DNA from 2 places in the Mesorhizobium sp. M0590 genome. Region 2 is predicted to be linked to the other one. Evidence: riboswitches for the same ligand, from Rfam matches in the RefSeq annotation. Region 2 holds a riboswitch; the other holds the start of a gene.
What was found. Region 2 has a riboswitch for S-adenosylmethionine ahead of NKI52_RS12425 (O-succinylhomoserine sulfhydrylase). Riboswitches for the same ligand answer to the same signal wherever they lie in the genome.
Positions count from the first base shown of each region.

Region 1: another riboswitch for S-adenosylmethionine. It lies ahead of metX (homoserine O-acetyltransferase MetX); the one in region 2 lies ahead of NKI52_RS12425 (O-succinylhomoserine sulfhydrylase).

Region 1 is NZ_JAMYQN010000001.1:119,272-126,711, reverse strand. Features, by position in the region: gene NKI52_RS00625 (RNA polymerase subunit sigma-70) at 1-129, opposite strand, end outside; gene NKI52_RS00620 (SDR family NAD(P)-dependent oxidoreductase) at 172-918, opposite strand; gene NKI52_RS00615 (DUF1330 domain-containing protein) at 1,153-1,473, shown strand; gene metW (methionine biosynthesis protein MetW) at 1,499-2,113, opposite strand; gene metX (homoserine O-acetyltransferase MetX) at 2,229-3,398, opposite strand; SAM riboswitch at 3,491-3,568, opposite strand; gene hisC (histidinol-phosphate transaminase) at 3,707-4,816, shown strand; gene NKI52_RS00595 (prephenate/arogenate dehydrogenase family protein) at 4,823-5,758, shown strand; gene NKI52_RS00590 (DUF2125 domain-containing protein) at 5,893-6,894, opposite strand; gene NKI52_RS00585 (gamma-glutamylcyclotransferase) at 7,008-7,440, shown strand, end outside.
Region 2 is NZ_JAMYQN010000006.1:81,920-89,359, forward strand. Features, by position in the region: gene mmsB (multiple monosaccharide ABC transporter permease) at 1-1,044, shown strand, start outside; gene araD1 (AraD1 family protein) at 1,236-2,228, shown strand; gene NKI52_RS12415 (hypothetical protein) at 2,256-2,708, shown strand; gene NKI52_RS12420 (2'-deoxycytidine 5'-triphosphate deaminase) at 2,725-3,819, opposite strand; SAM riboswitch at 3,955-4,032, shown strand; gene NKI52_RS12425 (O-succinylhomoserine sulfhydrylase) at 4,102-5,292, shown strand; gene NKI52_RS12430 (glycosyltransferase) at 5,329-6,483, opposite strand; gene apaG (Co2+/Mg2+ efflux facilitator ApaG/CorD) at 6,710-7,102, shown strand; gene NKI52_RS12440 (Hsp33 family molecular chaperone) at 7,109-7,440, opposite strand, start outside.

The sequences.
Region 1 (7,440 bases), on a different contig from region 2:
CAGCGAACCCATCATGCGATAACAATGCAGCTTGAGCTCGCGGCGATGGGCGGCCGTGACCTTCTCGAAGGCCAGCCGATCGAGGATCGGCTGGCGTGCTGGTTCCAGAGGTGGTTGAGCGTCTGTCATGTGGCTTGTGCGGTTACGAGCGAGCGTTGCATTACGCGCCCCTCAGGCGGCCGGGGCAAGCCCGCTACCGCTCACCATGAAGGAACTGCCTTGCGGCTGGCCGGTGGCGAGTGCGACCACCGCCCGTCCGACATCGGCCGGCGTTTGCATGTCGGTCATGGCGGCGATGAAGTCCGCCGGCTGGATGCCCATATAGGCCGCTATGCTGTCGACGCCGGCCTTGCCCACGCCGGTTTCCGGCATGATGCGCATCGGCGCGAGCGCCATGAAGCGCAGGCCGAGGCCAAGCCGGTCGGCCTCCTTCTGGCTATGACCGGCCAGGAACATCTGCATGCGTTTTGCGCCGGCATAGCCGCCGGCGTTCGGTGGTCCGCCGGTCAAGGCCGCGCCGCTGGAGATCAGAACGATCCGGGTCCCCGGCTTGAGCGGACGCCGCAGAGCGGCCCGGCAAAACAGGAACGACGCCTTGACGTCCGTGTCCCAATTTGCCGAGAACGCCTTCCAGTTCTGTTCATGCACCGGCGCAGAAGGCGCCAGCGCGCCTGCACAGATCACCAGCACGTCCGGCTCAAGCGCGGCGAAGACCTTATCCGGGGCGGAGTCCACCGTAGCATCGACCGCGAGCGTCTTCACGCCCGAGACCTCCCAGGCAAATTGCGCCAGGGCCTGTTTTCCGCGGGCAACGGCCAGCACCGCCGCTTTCTCCTTGAGAGCGGCCTCCGCGATCGAGCGGCCGACACCACGGCTGCCTCCGACGACGACGACATTCTGATTTTGCAACGATCCCATGGATCACCTCTCGTTCCCGGCCGCCGGACCATCCAGGCGCGCTCATCGATAAGGACAGCGCAGGTGTGCCAAAATCATCGGTGCCAGGTGGAAATATCTTTCAGGTGACGGCAGCCGCGCTTCGTTTTTGTATTCAGTGTCATTACCTCTGGGGTAATCGACCAGCGCATTACGTCTCGGCAAACTGCTCCCATCAAGCCGGTTGTCCGGCCTTCGACCACAAGGAGATACGCCATGACCGCCTACGCCGTCGCCCATATGCGCCAGGTCACGCCGGGGCCGCAGATCGTCGAGTACCTGCACAAGATCGATGAAACGCTGGAACCGTTTGGCGGCCGCTTCGTGGTGCACGGAGGCGAGGTGGAAGTCGTTGAAAACACCTGGCCGGGCCACCTCGTCATGATCGAATTTCCAGACATGCAGCAGGCGCGCGCATGGTACCGCTCGCGCGCCTATCAGGAGATCTTGCCGCTGCGCACCGAGAATTCTCAGTCCGACGTGGTCCTGGTCGATGGCGTTGCGCATCCGCACAAGGCCACCGACGTTCTCGAATAAGGGGACGATCTGCGACGATTGGCTCTTATCGTTTCAGCAGAAACACCGCCTGCTGGCCGAAAAAATTCCAGAACCACCACGGCATCGAGAAGCCGATCCGCTGGCCATTGGCGTCGAGCGCGGTCGCCTTTTCCACCGTCGCGCCAAGCTCGTCGCACAGATTGACGAAATCGCGAATGGTGCAGAAATGGATGTTGGGGGTGTCATACCAGGAATAGGGCAGGTCCCTGGTCACCGGCATGCGGCCGTTGAAGAGCAACGAAAAGCGCACCCGCCAGTGGCCGAAATTCGGGAATGAGACGATGGCGCGGTTGCCGATCCGGAGCAGTTCGTCGAGCACCAGCTTCGGATTGCGTGTCGCCTGCAAGGTCTGCGACAAGACGACGAAGTCGAAGCCCTTGTCGGGATAGAATTGGAGATCCTTGTCGGCATCGCCCTGGATGACCGACAGGCCACGCGCCACGCATTCGTTGACGCCGCGCTGCGACAGCTCCAGGCCGCGGCCATCGACCTTCTTGGTCGCCTGCAGCAATTCGAGCAGCAGGCCGTCGCCGGAACCGACATCCAGCACCCGCGACTGCGGCGGGATGAGATCGGCGACGACTTCGAGGTCGACGCGCTGGGCGCGGTTGACGCTCATGCGTTCGCCTCTTGCCTGGCGCATGATCCTGATCCGAAAAGTCTGCAACTTTTCGGGGTCATGCGCTGATGCCTGGCGCATGGTCCTGATCCGAAAAGCCGGCAACTTTTCGGGGTCATGCGCCGAGCCCTCTCGCCCGAGCGGCCGAGGCGATGAAGCCTTTGATGGCGGCGAACAGTTCGGGCTCGTCGAGCAGAAAGGCGTCGTGGCCGCGGTCGGTCTCGATTTCGACGAACGATACCGAGGCGCCGGCCGCGTTCAGCGCGTGCACGACCGAGCGGCTCTCTTCGGTCGGGAACAGCCAGTCGCTGGTGAACGAAACCAGGCAGAAGCGCGTCTTGGTGCTGGCGAAGGCATCGGCCAGCCGGCCGCCATGGTCGGCGGCGAGATCGAAATAGTCCATCGCCCGGGTCATGTAGAGATAGGAGTTGGCATCGAAGCGATCGACGAAGGTCATGCCCTGATGGCGCAGATAGCTCTCGATCTGGAAGTCGGCATCGAAACCGAAGGTCAGCGCTTCGCGGTCCTGCAGGTTGCGGCCGAACTTGCGATGCAGCGCTGCTTCCGACAGATAGGTGATGTGGGCGGCCATGCGCGCCACCGCCAGCCCCTTTTCCGGCCGCTTGCCATGCTCGAAATATTTGCCGCCGTGCCAATCGGGGTCGGCCATCACCGCCTGCCTGCCGACCTCGTGGAAGGCGATGTTCTGCGAAGAATGGCGGGCGCCGGTCGCGATCGGCAGCGCCGAGAAGACGCGCTCGGGATAGCTGGAGGCCCATTGCAGCACCTGCATGCCGCCCATCGAGCCGCCAAGCACGCTGAACAACTGTTCGATGCCGAAATGCTCGACCAGCATCAACTGCGCCCGCACCATGTCGCGGATGGTGATGATCGGCAGGTCGAGCCCGTAAGGCTTGGCTGTGGCGGGATTTGTCGAGGCGGGGCCGGTGGAGCCGAGGCAGCCGCCGATGACGTTTGACGAGATGACGAAGAAACGGTCGGTGTCGATGATCTTGCCGGGGCCGATCAGCACCTCCCACCAGCCCGGCTTGCCGGTCACCGGATTGGTGTTGGCGACGTGCTGGTCGCCGGTCAGCGCATGGCAGACGAGGATGGCGTTGGAACGCGCGTCGTTGAGCGTGCCATAGGTCTGGTAGGCGATCTGGAACGGCGACAGCAGCGTGCCAGCGTCGAGCTTGAGCGGCTTGTCGGCGCCGAAACGCAACACCGGGCTCGACGGCTGGTCGGCCTCGTTGTTGGTTTTTCGAGCGCGCAAAGCGACCATCACATCTCCTTGCCCGGCCTTCAGTTGTCCACCGGTCCGGGCAACAGCCAGTCAGGGCAACAAAAAACCGGCCATGCCTTCGCAAAGCCGGTTACAAGATGCAAACGGCCCTTTAGCAAGTTGTTTAACGTGGCTGCAAGCCGACCGGCCAAATCACCACGGAACTGTTGCTGCTCTTCTAGGACCGACGCATGGCTTCGTCAACGGCAAGTTCTTGATCCCGAATTGCCGCCCCTCGACATTCCGGGCCACGGCTTGTATTTCCGCTGCGGCCTCCGGATGGAGGCACTCTCGACGGATTTCATGAAATGAGCCAGACACCGGATCAGACACGTCCAAGGCCCCGCGCCGGCATCATGGACATCGAAGCCTATGTGCCCGGCAAGAGCGCGGCGCCTGAAGGTGTCGCCAAGGTCCATAAATTGTCGGCGAACGAGAACCCGCTCGGTCCTTCGCCAAAGGCGATAGAGGCCGCGCGCGCGGTCGCCGACAAGCTCGCGGTCTATCCCGACGGCAGCGCCAGGCGCCTGAGGGAAGCGATCGCCGAGGTGCACGGGCTCAACCCGGCGAACATCGTCTGCTCCAACGGCTCCGACGAGATTCTGGGCCTGCTGGCGCAGACCTATCTCGCACCCGGCGACGAAGCCATCATCACCGAACACGGCTTCATGGTCTACAAGATCTACATACAGTCGGCCGGTGCCGTCCCGGTAACGGTCAAGGAGACCGATGAACGCGCCGACATCAATGCGATCCTCGCCGCGGTGACGCCGGCTACCCGGATCATCTTCCTTGCCAATCCAAACAATCCAACCGGCACCTACGTGCCGTTCCAGGAGGTGCGCCGCCTGCATGCCGGCCTGCCGCGAAACGTGCTTCTGGTGCTGGATGCAGCTTACGCCGAATATGTCCGGCGAAACGATTATGAAGCCGGCGTCGAGTTGGTGGGCAGCGCGGAAAACGTGGTCATGACCCGCACTTTCTCCAAATTGGGCCTGGGCGGGGCGCGGATCGGCTGGATGTATGCGCCAATGCACGTCATCGACGCGATCAACCGCGTGCGCGGGCCTTTCAACGTCAATGCGACGGCGATCGAGGCCGGCATCGCGGCGATCCACGACCGCGCCCATATCCAACGCAGCGTCGCGCACAACGAGACCTGGCTAGCCTGGCTGAGCGAGCAACTAAGCGGGCTCGGGCTGCGGGTGACGCCGAGCGTCGGCAATTTCATCCTCATCCACTTTCCCGAGGACAAAAAGCATTCGGCGGCGGCCGCCGACGACTACCTCAGTGCGCGCGGCTACATATTGCGGCGCGTTTCCGGCTACGGTTTTCCGAACGCGCTGCGCATGAGCATCGGCACCGAAGAGGCCAATCGCGGCGTTGTCGCAGCACTCGCGACATTCCTGAAAAGCTAGAACACCATGACCTCACCGATGTTCGAAAAGATCGCGCTGGTCGGCATCGGCCTGATCGGCTCGTCGCTGGCCCGCGTCATCCGCCGCGAGGGACTCGCCGGCCAAGTCGCGATTTCGACGCGCAGCGACGCGACGCTGGCACGCGCGAGCCAACTCGGCCTTGGCGACACCTATACGCCGGATGCGAAAGAGGCGGTTCGCGATGCTGATCTGGTTATCGTTTCGGTGCCGGTCGGCTCTTCAGGCACGGTCGCCGCAGAGATCGCGCCGGCGCTGAAGAAGGGCGCCATCCTCACCGATGTTGGCTCGACCAAGGCGTCGGTGATCGCGCAGATGCAGCCGCACGTGCCTGATGGCGTGCACTTCATCCCCGGCCATCCTTTGGCCGGCACCGAAAAATCGGGACCGGACGCCGGTTTTGCCGAACTGTTCGAGAACCGCTGGTGCATTTTCACGCCGCTGCCCGGCACCGATCCCGCGGCACTGGAAAAGCTCTCGGAATTCTGGCGCCGCTGCGGCTCCAACATCGACACGATGGACCCGCAGCATCACGACATGACGCTGGCCATCGTTTCGCACCTGCCGCATATCATCGCTTACAACATCGTCGGTACCGCCGACGATCTGGAGTCGGTGACCAAGTCCGAGGTCATCAAATACTCGGCTTCCGGCTTTCGCGACTTCACCCGTCTCGCGGCGTCGGACCCGACCATGTGGCGCGACGTCTGCCTGCACAACAAGGACGCCATTCTCGAAATGCTGGCGCGGTTTTCCGAGGATCTGTCCTCGCTGCAGCGGGCGATCCGCTGGGGCGACGGCGAAAAACTGTTCGACCTGTTCACCCGCACCCGCGCCGTCCGCCGCTCGATCATCGAGGCCGGCCAGGATATCGACGTACCGGATTTCGGCCGCCAGGCAGTCGAACACCCGCCGAAGGGATAAGCCGCGGCAGGCCGATCGCAGGCCGGCTCGGCTTAGAGCGGTTCATCGTTTCACAGAAACGCCGAACCGCTCTATCTCTTTGTTTTTGCGCAATTCCGGACGGAAAACCGTTTCACACTTTTCCTGGAATTGCTCTAGTCGAGCGGCTTGATCTTGCCGAGCGGGATGAAGCCGAGCGAGGCCTTGCCCCTGACGATCTTCAGCGGCATCGACGGCTGGTTGCCGAGCAGCGCCAGTCCGGCAAAGCCGGTTTGGATCTCTTTCTTCTGCTCGGGGATGGCGGTGGCGAGGATTGCCGCCACGGCCTTCGGATCATTGAGCCTGATCGTCAGGTCGGCATTTATGAGACCATCGTCATCGACCGACAGCGGTCCGGAAACGGTGATGCGCGCAGTTCCGGACGACAGATCGAGCTCGTGGATTTCGGCCGCCTGGCCGCGCAGGCTCTTCGGATTTGCCTTGATCAGCGTCACGCCGTTCTTCAGCGTCACGTCGCCGCTGCCGTCGAGCGGCGGCAAGACGCGCCCGTCGATGGCCGCCGCGTCGATTTCGAGATCGGTGAAATTGCCGGTATAGTCGATGTCCGGGCCGTTTGGGCGCAATTGTCCGGTGGCGGTTCCGGCGCTGAACAGCGAGACGGGATCGGTGTCGTCTGCCGGATCGGTCTGGCCGGACAGGCCTTCTGCCTGCAGCGAGAGGCGTCTCGGCAGCGGCCAGGACAGCTTCATGTCGGCCCGCAGATCATCCCAGTCGATCCAGAGCGGGGTCATGCCGGGAACAGAGGTCCTGAGCGGCCCCCTGAGCTCGGCGGCAGGCGACAAAAGCCGGGTGATCTGCGTGGCGGCGTTGATCTTGCCTGTCGATGCCGCGACGTTGCGGCTGTCGTCCTCGTAAGCCAGGCTATCGCAGGAAAGGGTGAAGCTGAAGGGATAGCCGCTGATCGCGAGATTGGCGCAGTCGGCCCTGATGCCTTTGTCGTCGAGATCGGCGACCGCCTTGTCGGTCGCGCTCTCGACCAGGTCCGCCAGGTAGAACCAGCCCGCGCTGTAGATGCCGAACAGCACGAGAATGAAAGCGGCAAGCCACAACAGGCGGCGACGTTGGCTGGGCGGCGGGCGCTCGTCACTTGACGTCATGCTGCGGCTTTCGTTAACGCGGGTGGCACGGGCGGGCTGTCGCTTGCGGCAACAACAGGTAGACGGACTGAAACACCACCGGTGGGTGGTTCGTCACAATCAGGCTTGGCGATATGGGCGATTTTTGGGTTTTTGGCTACGGCTCACTGATCTGGCGACCGGGATTCGCGCATGTCGAGACGCGGCGCGCCCGCCTGCATGGCTACCGCCGTTCGCTGTGCGTCTATTCTTTCGTGCATCGCGGCACGCGCGAACGGCCGGGCCTGGTGCTCGGCCTCGACCGCGGCGGCTCCTGCATCGGGCTCGCGTTCCGGGTTCCAGGCGAGCTGCGCAACGAGGTCATTACCTATCTGCGCGAACGCGAGCTGGTCACCAACGTCTATCTCGAACGTGTGCTCAGCGTTCGCCTCGACAAGGGTAAAACGGATGGGGGCGAGACGGTCGACGCCGTCGCCTATGTCGTGGACCGCAGCCATGAGCAATATGCCGGTGCGCTCGACGCTGCCGAGGCGGCGGCCGTCGTCCGCGGCGCCGTCGGCCAGTCGG
Region 2 (7,440 bases):
GTTTCGGGTCACATCGATCTCAGCGTCGGCTCCGTCGCCGGCTTCATCGGCGCACTGGCGGCGATGATGATGGTCATCTGGCCGCTTGGCCCATTGAGCAATCCGCTGGTGGTGTCGATCATCTGCCTGATCGTCGGTGGTGCGATCGGCGCGGCACAAGGCTACTGGATTGCCTATCACCGAATACCGAGCTTTATCGTCACGCTGGCGGGCATGCTGATCTTCCGCGGCATCTGCCAGGCGCTGCTGGGTGGCGGGTCTTCCGTAGGGCCGCTTCCCGTCGGCTTCAAGGCGCTCAGTTCCGGCTTCATTCCGGACCTGATCGGCCCATTGACGCTGATACCGCCAACCGTGAACGCCGCCGGCAAAACCATTGTCGGCAGCGGCCTGACGCTGCACCTGACGACGATCGTGATCGGCCTCGTCGCCGTGCTCGCCTATGCCTATTTCGGGCTCAGGGCACGGCGCACCCGCGAAAAGCATGGCTACGAAGCCGAGCCCTTCTCGCTGTTCGTCGTCAAGACCCTGGTGATCAGCGCGCTGGCGCTGTTTCTCGTCTACCAATTCGCCACCTATAGGGGCCTCCCCATCGTTCTCATGGTGATGGGCGTGCTGATCGCGTTGTTCGTCTTCGTTACCAAACGCATGACGATCGGCCGTCGCATCTATGCGATGGGCGGCAATGCCAAGGCAGCCCAGCTATCGGGCATCAAGACCGAACGGCTGACGTTGATGGTGTTCGTCAATATGGGCGTGCTGTCGGCACTCGGCGGCCTGATTATCGCAGCGCGCCTGGGGCAGGCTGTGCCGGCGGCCGGCCTCGGCAGCGAGCTCGACGTCATCGCCGCGGTGTTCATCGGTGGCGCTTCGGCGATGGGCGGCGTCGGCCAGGTGATCGGCGCGGTGGTCGGCGGCTTCATCATGGGCGTCATGAACAACGGCATGTCGATCATGGGCGTCAATGTCGATTGGCAGCAGGTGGTCAAAGGCCTGGTGCTGCTCGGCGCCGTCGTCTTCGACGTCTACAATAAGAACAAGGCTTGAGAGGCAACCAGGAGGCATACGGGTCACATCGCGGCGCTGCCGGGCGGCGCAAAGAAGTCCCCCCGAGGGACCTGATCCGCGAGCGCAATCCGGACGAAGAATTTCAACCGAGGCGCGGACAGGGTCCGGGCCGCGCGGGGCAGGGTTTGCCGAGAAAGGGCAGGCCAGCCCACAATTCAGAGAGGGTTACCATGCTGATCTCACAAATCCTCGACGACGCCGAGACGATCCGCGTCGTTGCCCGCAACGGCGGCAAGACCCGCGTCATCAACGGCGCCCGCAGCGTCTATTCGCTGGCGATGGAAGCCGCGCGTACCGGCAGCGGGCTTGTCGCCCTGATCGAGCGCAAGGGCTTCGGCGAAACCGTCGATCTCGACGCAGCCTACAAGAAGGGCCGGCTGCTGTCGCCGATCAACCATCCCGATCCGGCGCATCTCCATCTCACCGGCACCGGGCTGACGCATCTCGGCTCCGCCGCGACCCGCGATTCCATGCACAAGAAGCTCAGCACGGACGGCGAGGAACAGCTGACCGATTCCATGAAGATGTTCCGCATGGGGCTTGAGGGCGGCAAGCCGGCGAAAGGCCAGACCGGCGTGCAGCCGGAATGGTTCTACAAGGGCAACGGCACCATGGCAGTAGCGCCCGGGGCGGCGCTTATGTCGCCCGCCTTCGCTCAGGATGCCGGCGAGGAGCCGGAAATTGCCGGCATCTATGTGATCGGTGACGACGGCGCCCCGTTCCGTGTCGGCTTCACCCTGTCGAACGAGTTTTCCGACCACGTCACCGAGCGTGTGAACTACCTCTTCCTCGCCCATTCCAAGCTGCGCAACGCCTCGTTCGGGCCGGAGATCCTGATCGGCGACCTGCCGTCCGACATCCGCGGCGCTTCACGCATCCTGCGCGACGGCAAGCTGCTTTGGGAAAAGCCGTTCCTGTCGGGCGAGGCGAACATGTCGCACACCATTGGCAATCTCGAGCATCACCACTTCAAATACTCGGCCTTCCGCCAGCCGGGCGACGTGCATGTGCACATGTTCGGCACGGCGACGCTGTCCTTCGCCGACGGCATCAGGACCGAGGCCGGCGACGTATTCGAAATCGAGGCGCAGGATTTCGGCCTGCCTCTGCGCAACCCGCTTGAAATCGAGCAGCCGGTGAAGGTGGCGGTGAAGGCGTTGTAAACTGGTGACATAATTCAGGGGCGAGAAATGAACGGCCTGCGGATTGGCACCGTGTTCGTAAGTTTAGTCCTGTTCCTCGCCTATTTCTCCCCAGCGGCTTACAGCGCCGGACAATGCAGCGCAAAATCCTATCGCGAGGCCCGGATGTCGATGACTAACCGGCTTCTGGCCACCGGCTATTCGAAATCGCAAGTGAGCTTTCTGATGCGCAACGCGGATCGCATGACGTCCGCACTCCGCGCTGACAGACTGAACGACAATGGCAGAGCCTGCGGTGTCGACTCCGCCAGAGCCCATGTGCTGGGATGTATCGACAAGCAGTTGTTCCCCTTGCAGTCCACCTCAAGCGCCTCACTTGACGACGAGAAGCAAACCAGAGGATTTTGGGGGAAGAAGCGATTGGCAGTGCGAGAACTGCTCTTTGTCGGTCAGTTTCATGGCTGCCTTGGCGCCGCGAAAGAATATCTGTTTCGCGGCTGACGGCTTGCGAACAACCTCAGCGCGCGGCGCGGAAATGCTTGGACAATTTCAGACCCTGCGCCTGATAGTTCGAGCCTAGATCTGTTCCGTAGAGTGCCTGCGGCCGTTTCAGCATGTGCTCGTAGACCAACCGTCCGACGATCTGGCCGTGGTCGAGGATGAACGGCACTTCGTGGCTACGCACCTCGAGCACCGCCCGGCTGCCGGTGCCGCCCGACGCCGAATGGCCGAAACCCGGGTCGAAGAAACCGGCATAATGGACGCGGAACTCGCCGACCAGCGGATCGAAGGGCGTCATTTCGGCCGCGTAGAGCGGCGGCACATGCACCGCCTCGCGCGACACCAGGATATAGAATTCGTCCGGATCGAGCACCAGCTCGCCGGCACCGCTCTTGTAGAGCGGCTCCCAGAAATCGACGACATCCTGCGCGGCGCGCTTGTCGACGTCGACCAGGCCGGTGTGGTGCTTGCCGCGATAGCCGACCAGCCCGTCCTTGTCGCCGTCGAGGTCGATCGATAGCGCGATGCCCCCGCCTGAGATGTTGGGTGGTTCGGTGGCGACCAACATTTCGGCGCGGTGCAACTCGTGCAGCTCGTTTTCCGACAAGAGCGCATTGCCGGTGCGGAACCTGATCTGCGACAGCCGCGAGCCGGTCCGCACGACGATCGGGAAAGTGCGCGGGCTGACCTCCAGATAGAGCGGGCCTTCATAGCCGGCGGCGATCTTGTCGAACTCGTGGCCACGGTCGGTCATTACCCGGGTGAAGATATCGAGCCGTCCGGTCGAGCTTTTCGGGTTGGCGGAGGCGGAAATATGCGCGGGCAGCGCCAGGCTTTCGAGCAGCGGCACGATGTAGACGCAGCCGGTTTCCAGCACGGCACCTTCGGCGAGGTTGATCTCGTGCAGCTTCAGCCGGTCGAGCTTGTCGACAACCCTGTAGTCCGGGCCGGGCAAGAAGGAAGCACGCACCCGCCAGGCCTTGTCGCCGAGCCTGAGGTCAAGGCTGGCCGGCTGGATCTGATCGGCATCGAGCGTGCGCGGCGATTTCAGCGCGCCCGTCTGGAACAGCGCGGAAATATCCTGATCGGGAAGAATGCCTGTCTGCCGCAAGGGTCTGGCTCCGTTCGAACGCCGGGCGAGGTCTTGTTCTGTCGCAGGTCCGACCGTGGACGCCTTTGGCACCTGCTTGGTACAACCCTCTTAATCATGCCGGCAATTGACGCAAGCGTGGCGCGGGTCTAAAGCTCGTTATCCCGTGGTGATTTGGCCGGTCGGCTTGCAGCCACGTTAAACAAGTCGCTAAAGGACCGTCGGGCCGCAAGGCCATATGGACCGGTTGCGACTTTCGCGACCGGTTTTTTGTTGTTTGGACCAATTTTGGTGTTGGATGGAATGATGACCAAGAAGCGCGACTGGAAGCCTCAGACCGCACTCGTGCATGCCGGGACGCTGCGTTCCGGCTTCGGCGAGACCTCCGAGGCGATGTATCTCACCCAAGGCTATGTCTACGAGACAGCGCAAGCGGCGGAGGCCCGCTTCAAGGGCGAGGAGCCGGGCTTCATCTATTCGCGCTATGCCAATCCGACGGTCGACATGTTTGAGAAACGCATGTGCGCGCTGGAAGGAGCCGAGGACGCGCGCGCCACGGCATCCGGCATGGCGGCGGTGACGGCAGCACTGCTGTGCAGCGCCAAGGCGGGCGACCATATCGTCGCGGCGCGCGCGCTGTTCGGCTCCTGCCGCTGGGTGGTCGAGACGCTGGCGCCGAAATACGGCATTGAGGCAACGCTGGTCGACGGCACCGACATCGCCAATTGGGAAAAGGCGGTCAAGCCCAACACCAAACTGTTTTTCCTGGAAAGCCCTACCAATCCAACGCTGGAGGTAGTCGACATTGCCGCCGTCGCGGCACTTGCCAATTCGATCGGCGCCAGGCTGATCGTCGACAATGTCTTCGCTACGCCCTTGCAGCAGAAACCCCTGCAGCTCGGCGCCCACATCGTCGTCTATTCGGCCACGAAGCATATTGACGGCCAGGGGCGCTGTCTTGGCGGCATCGTTCTGTCGGACAAGAAATGGATCGACGAGAACCTGCATGACTATTTCCGCCACACCGGCCCAAGCCTCTCGCCCTTCAATGCCTGGACGCTGCTGAAAGGCCTGGAGACGCTGCCGCTACGCGTACGCCAGCAGACGGAAAGTGCCGGCCGCATCGCGGATTTCCTGGCCGAGCGCCCGCAAATCGCCCGCGTCATCTATCCCGGCCGCGCCGACCACCCGCAAGCGGCCGTGGTCCAGAAGCAGATGTCGGGCGGCTCGACGCTGATTTGCCTCGATGTGAAGGGCGGCAAGCAGGCGGCCTTTGCCTTCCAGAACGCACTCGACGTCGTGCTGATTTCCAACAATCTCGGCGACGCCAAGAGCCTGATCACCCATCCGGCGACGACCACACACAAGAACCTGACCGATGAAGCCCGCGCCGAGCTCGGCATCGGACCGGGAACGCTCAGGCTGTCAGTCGGCCTTGAGGACGCCGACGACCTGCTCGAAGACATCGAGCAGGCACTGAGAGTTGCCGGATAAGGGCTGGCCGAACAGAGGCGAGCGGGGACGCGCCGATCAGGCGCCGGACGGGGTCTCTTCCAGCTCCGCGACGGCCTTGGTCTGGATAGTCATCACATTGCCGCGCCAGTCGACGGCGCCGCTCAGCCATCCGCGCGCCCAAATGGCGGGAAGCATCAGGTCTCGCGCCATCATCGCCAGGATGGTGCGCAGCGACAGGTGCCATCCCTTGGCCGAGGCCAAGGCGCATTCCGGCAGGTAGGCCGCGACCAGCACGGCGATGGCGGTTGCCGGCAGGCTGACGCCGGCGTCAGCCGCCGCGATCAGCGCAAGCACCAGCGGCGGCGCTGCGCCGATCAGGATCTCGGGGGCGAAGAACAGCGCGAAGGTGACGCGGCGCAGCCGCGCCCAGCGCGCCTGCCGCGACCAGATCTCGCCAAACGTGCGCCGGCCGAGCGGCTGTTCGAAGGGCGAGGCGACAAGATTGACCCGCAGTCCGAACCCGTTGACCAGCTTGGTCGCGGCGGCGTCTTCGGCGATCTCGGCAGCAAGCGCGCAGATGCCGCCATTGGCGTCGAGCATCGGCTTATTCCACAACATGCTCTTGCCCTGCGCGAAGCCGAGGCCGAGCGCCTCTCCGGCGTACTGCCAGCGTGCCTGCAGCGTGTTGAGAAAGGCGCATTCGACCTCCCCCCAGAAGCCGTCCGGCCGCGAGCCGATCGGCGTCGAGCAGACGAGGCCAGTGTCGTGCCGCCACGCCGCCATCAGGTGCTGGACGTAATCGCTCGGCATAAGCACGTTGGAATCGGCAAGGATGACCCAGCTATAATGCGCCGCTTCCCAACCCTTCACGCAATTGTTGAGTTTTGGATTGCCGCTGATGCGGTCGTCACCGACTAGAAGGCGGGCGCGAATAGCTGGAAAGCGCGCCATTGCGGCGGTGATCGGCTTGACCACCGGGTCGTCGGCATGGGCAACGCAGAAGATGAGTTCGTAGCGCGGCCAGTCGAGTGAGAAGGCGCGCTCCAGCGTCTCTTCGGCAAACGGCTCGACGCCGCGCGCCGGGATGACGATCGATACCGGCGGCGCGTTGGCCGCGGGCGGTGCGATCCTGCCTGGTCGCTTCAGCTTCAGCGAAGCTAACAGGATGCTGGCGAGATTTGAAAGAAGGAGGGCTATGGAAAGGAGGGCGGCTGCGAATGTCGGTTCCATCGAGATCTGGTCACTCCAGAAGTGCCGGCCGCATGACGGCCGTTTTCAACAATTCGACAGAACGCTGAGTCGCCCGGCACAAGCCTGCACACCATCATTGTCATGTGTCACTTAAATGACATTGTTTTTCGGCACCTGCGCTCGAGTCGGGCAAGGAGATGACGCGCATCGTTGATCAAACTGCGCTGAGCGTCGAAGTTCCATCTACATTGCTTTGGAGCAGTTTATGTACAGCGCCGTCACCCGCAACATCGAAGTGCAGGTCAGGCCGTTCTATCTGGAGGATCACTCCGACCCGCCGCAAAACCGCTATGTCTGGGGATATCAGGTGACCATCGACAATCAGTCGGATGAGTTCGTGCAGCTTCTGTCGCGCTACTGGCACATTACCGACGGCACCGGCAAGGTCGAGGAAGTGCGCGGCCCCGGGGTCGTCGGCGAGCAACCCGGACTCAACCCCGGCGACAGCTATCAGTATACGTCTGGATGCCCGCTCTCGACGCCGTCCGGCATCATGGTCGGGCACTACACCATGCGCAACAAGCGGGGCGAGACGTTCGACGTCGCCATCCCCGCCTTCTCGCTCGACTTGCCGGGAATGCGGCGCACCGTCAATTGACGGCCGTCATCCGGCCGCTGCAAACTCCGCCGGGTCGAAGTCATATTGCTTCGAGCAGAATTCGCAGGCGACGTGAATGCTGCCATCCTCGGTGCTGTCCCTGATCTCCTCGGCGGAAAAGCCTTCGAGGATGCCGTGGATCTTCTCCCTCGAGCATGAGCACTGGTCGGCGACCGGCACCCCGCCGAACACGCGGACGCCATGCTCGTGGAAAAGCCGGTAAAGCAGCCGTTCGGCGCCGATCGTCGGATCGATCAGCTCGGTCGGTTCAATAGTACCAACCAGCGCCAGCAGCTCCTGCCAGGAATTGTCGGTCGGGTCGTGGATTTCCTCACGCG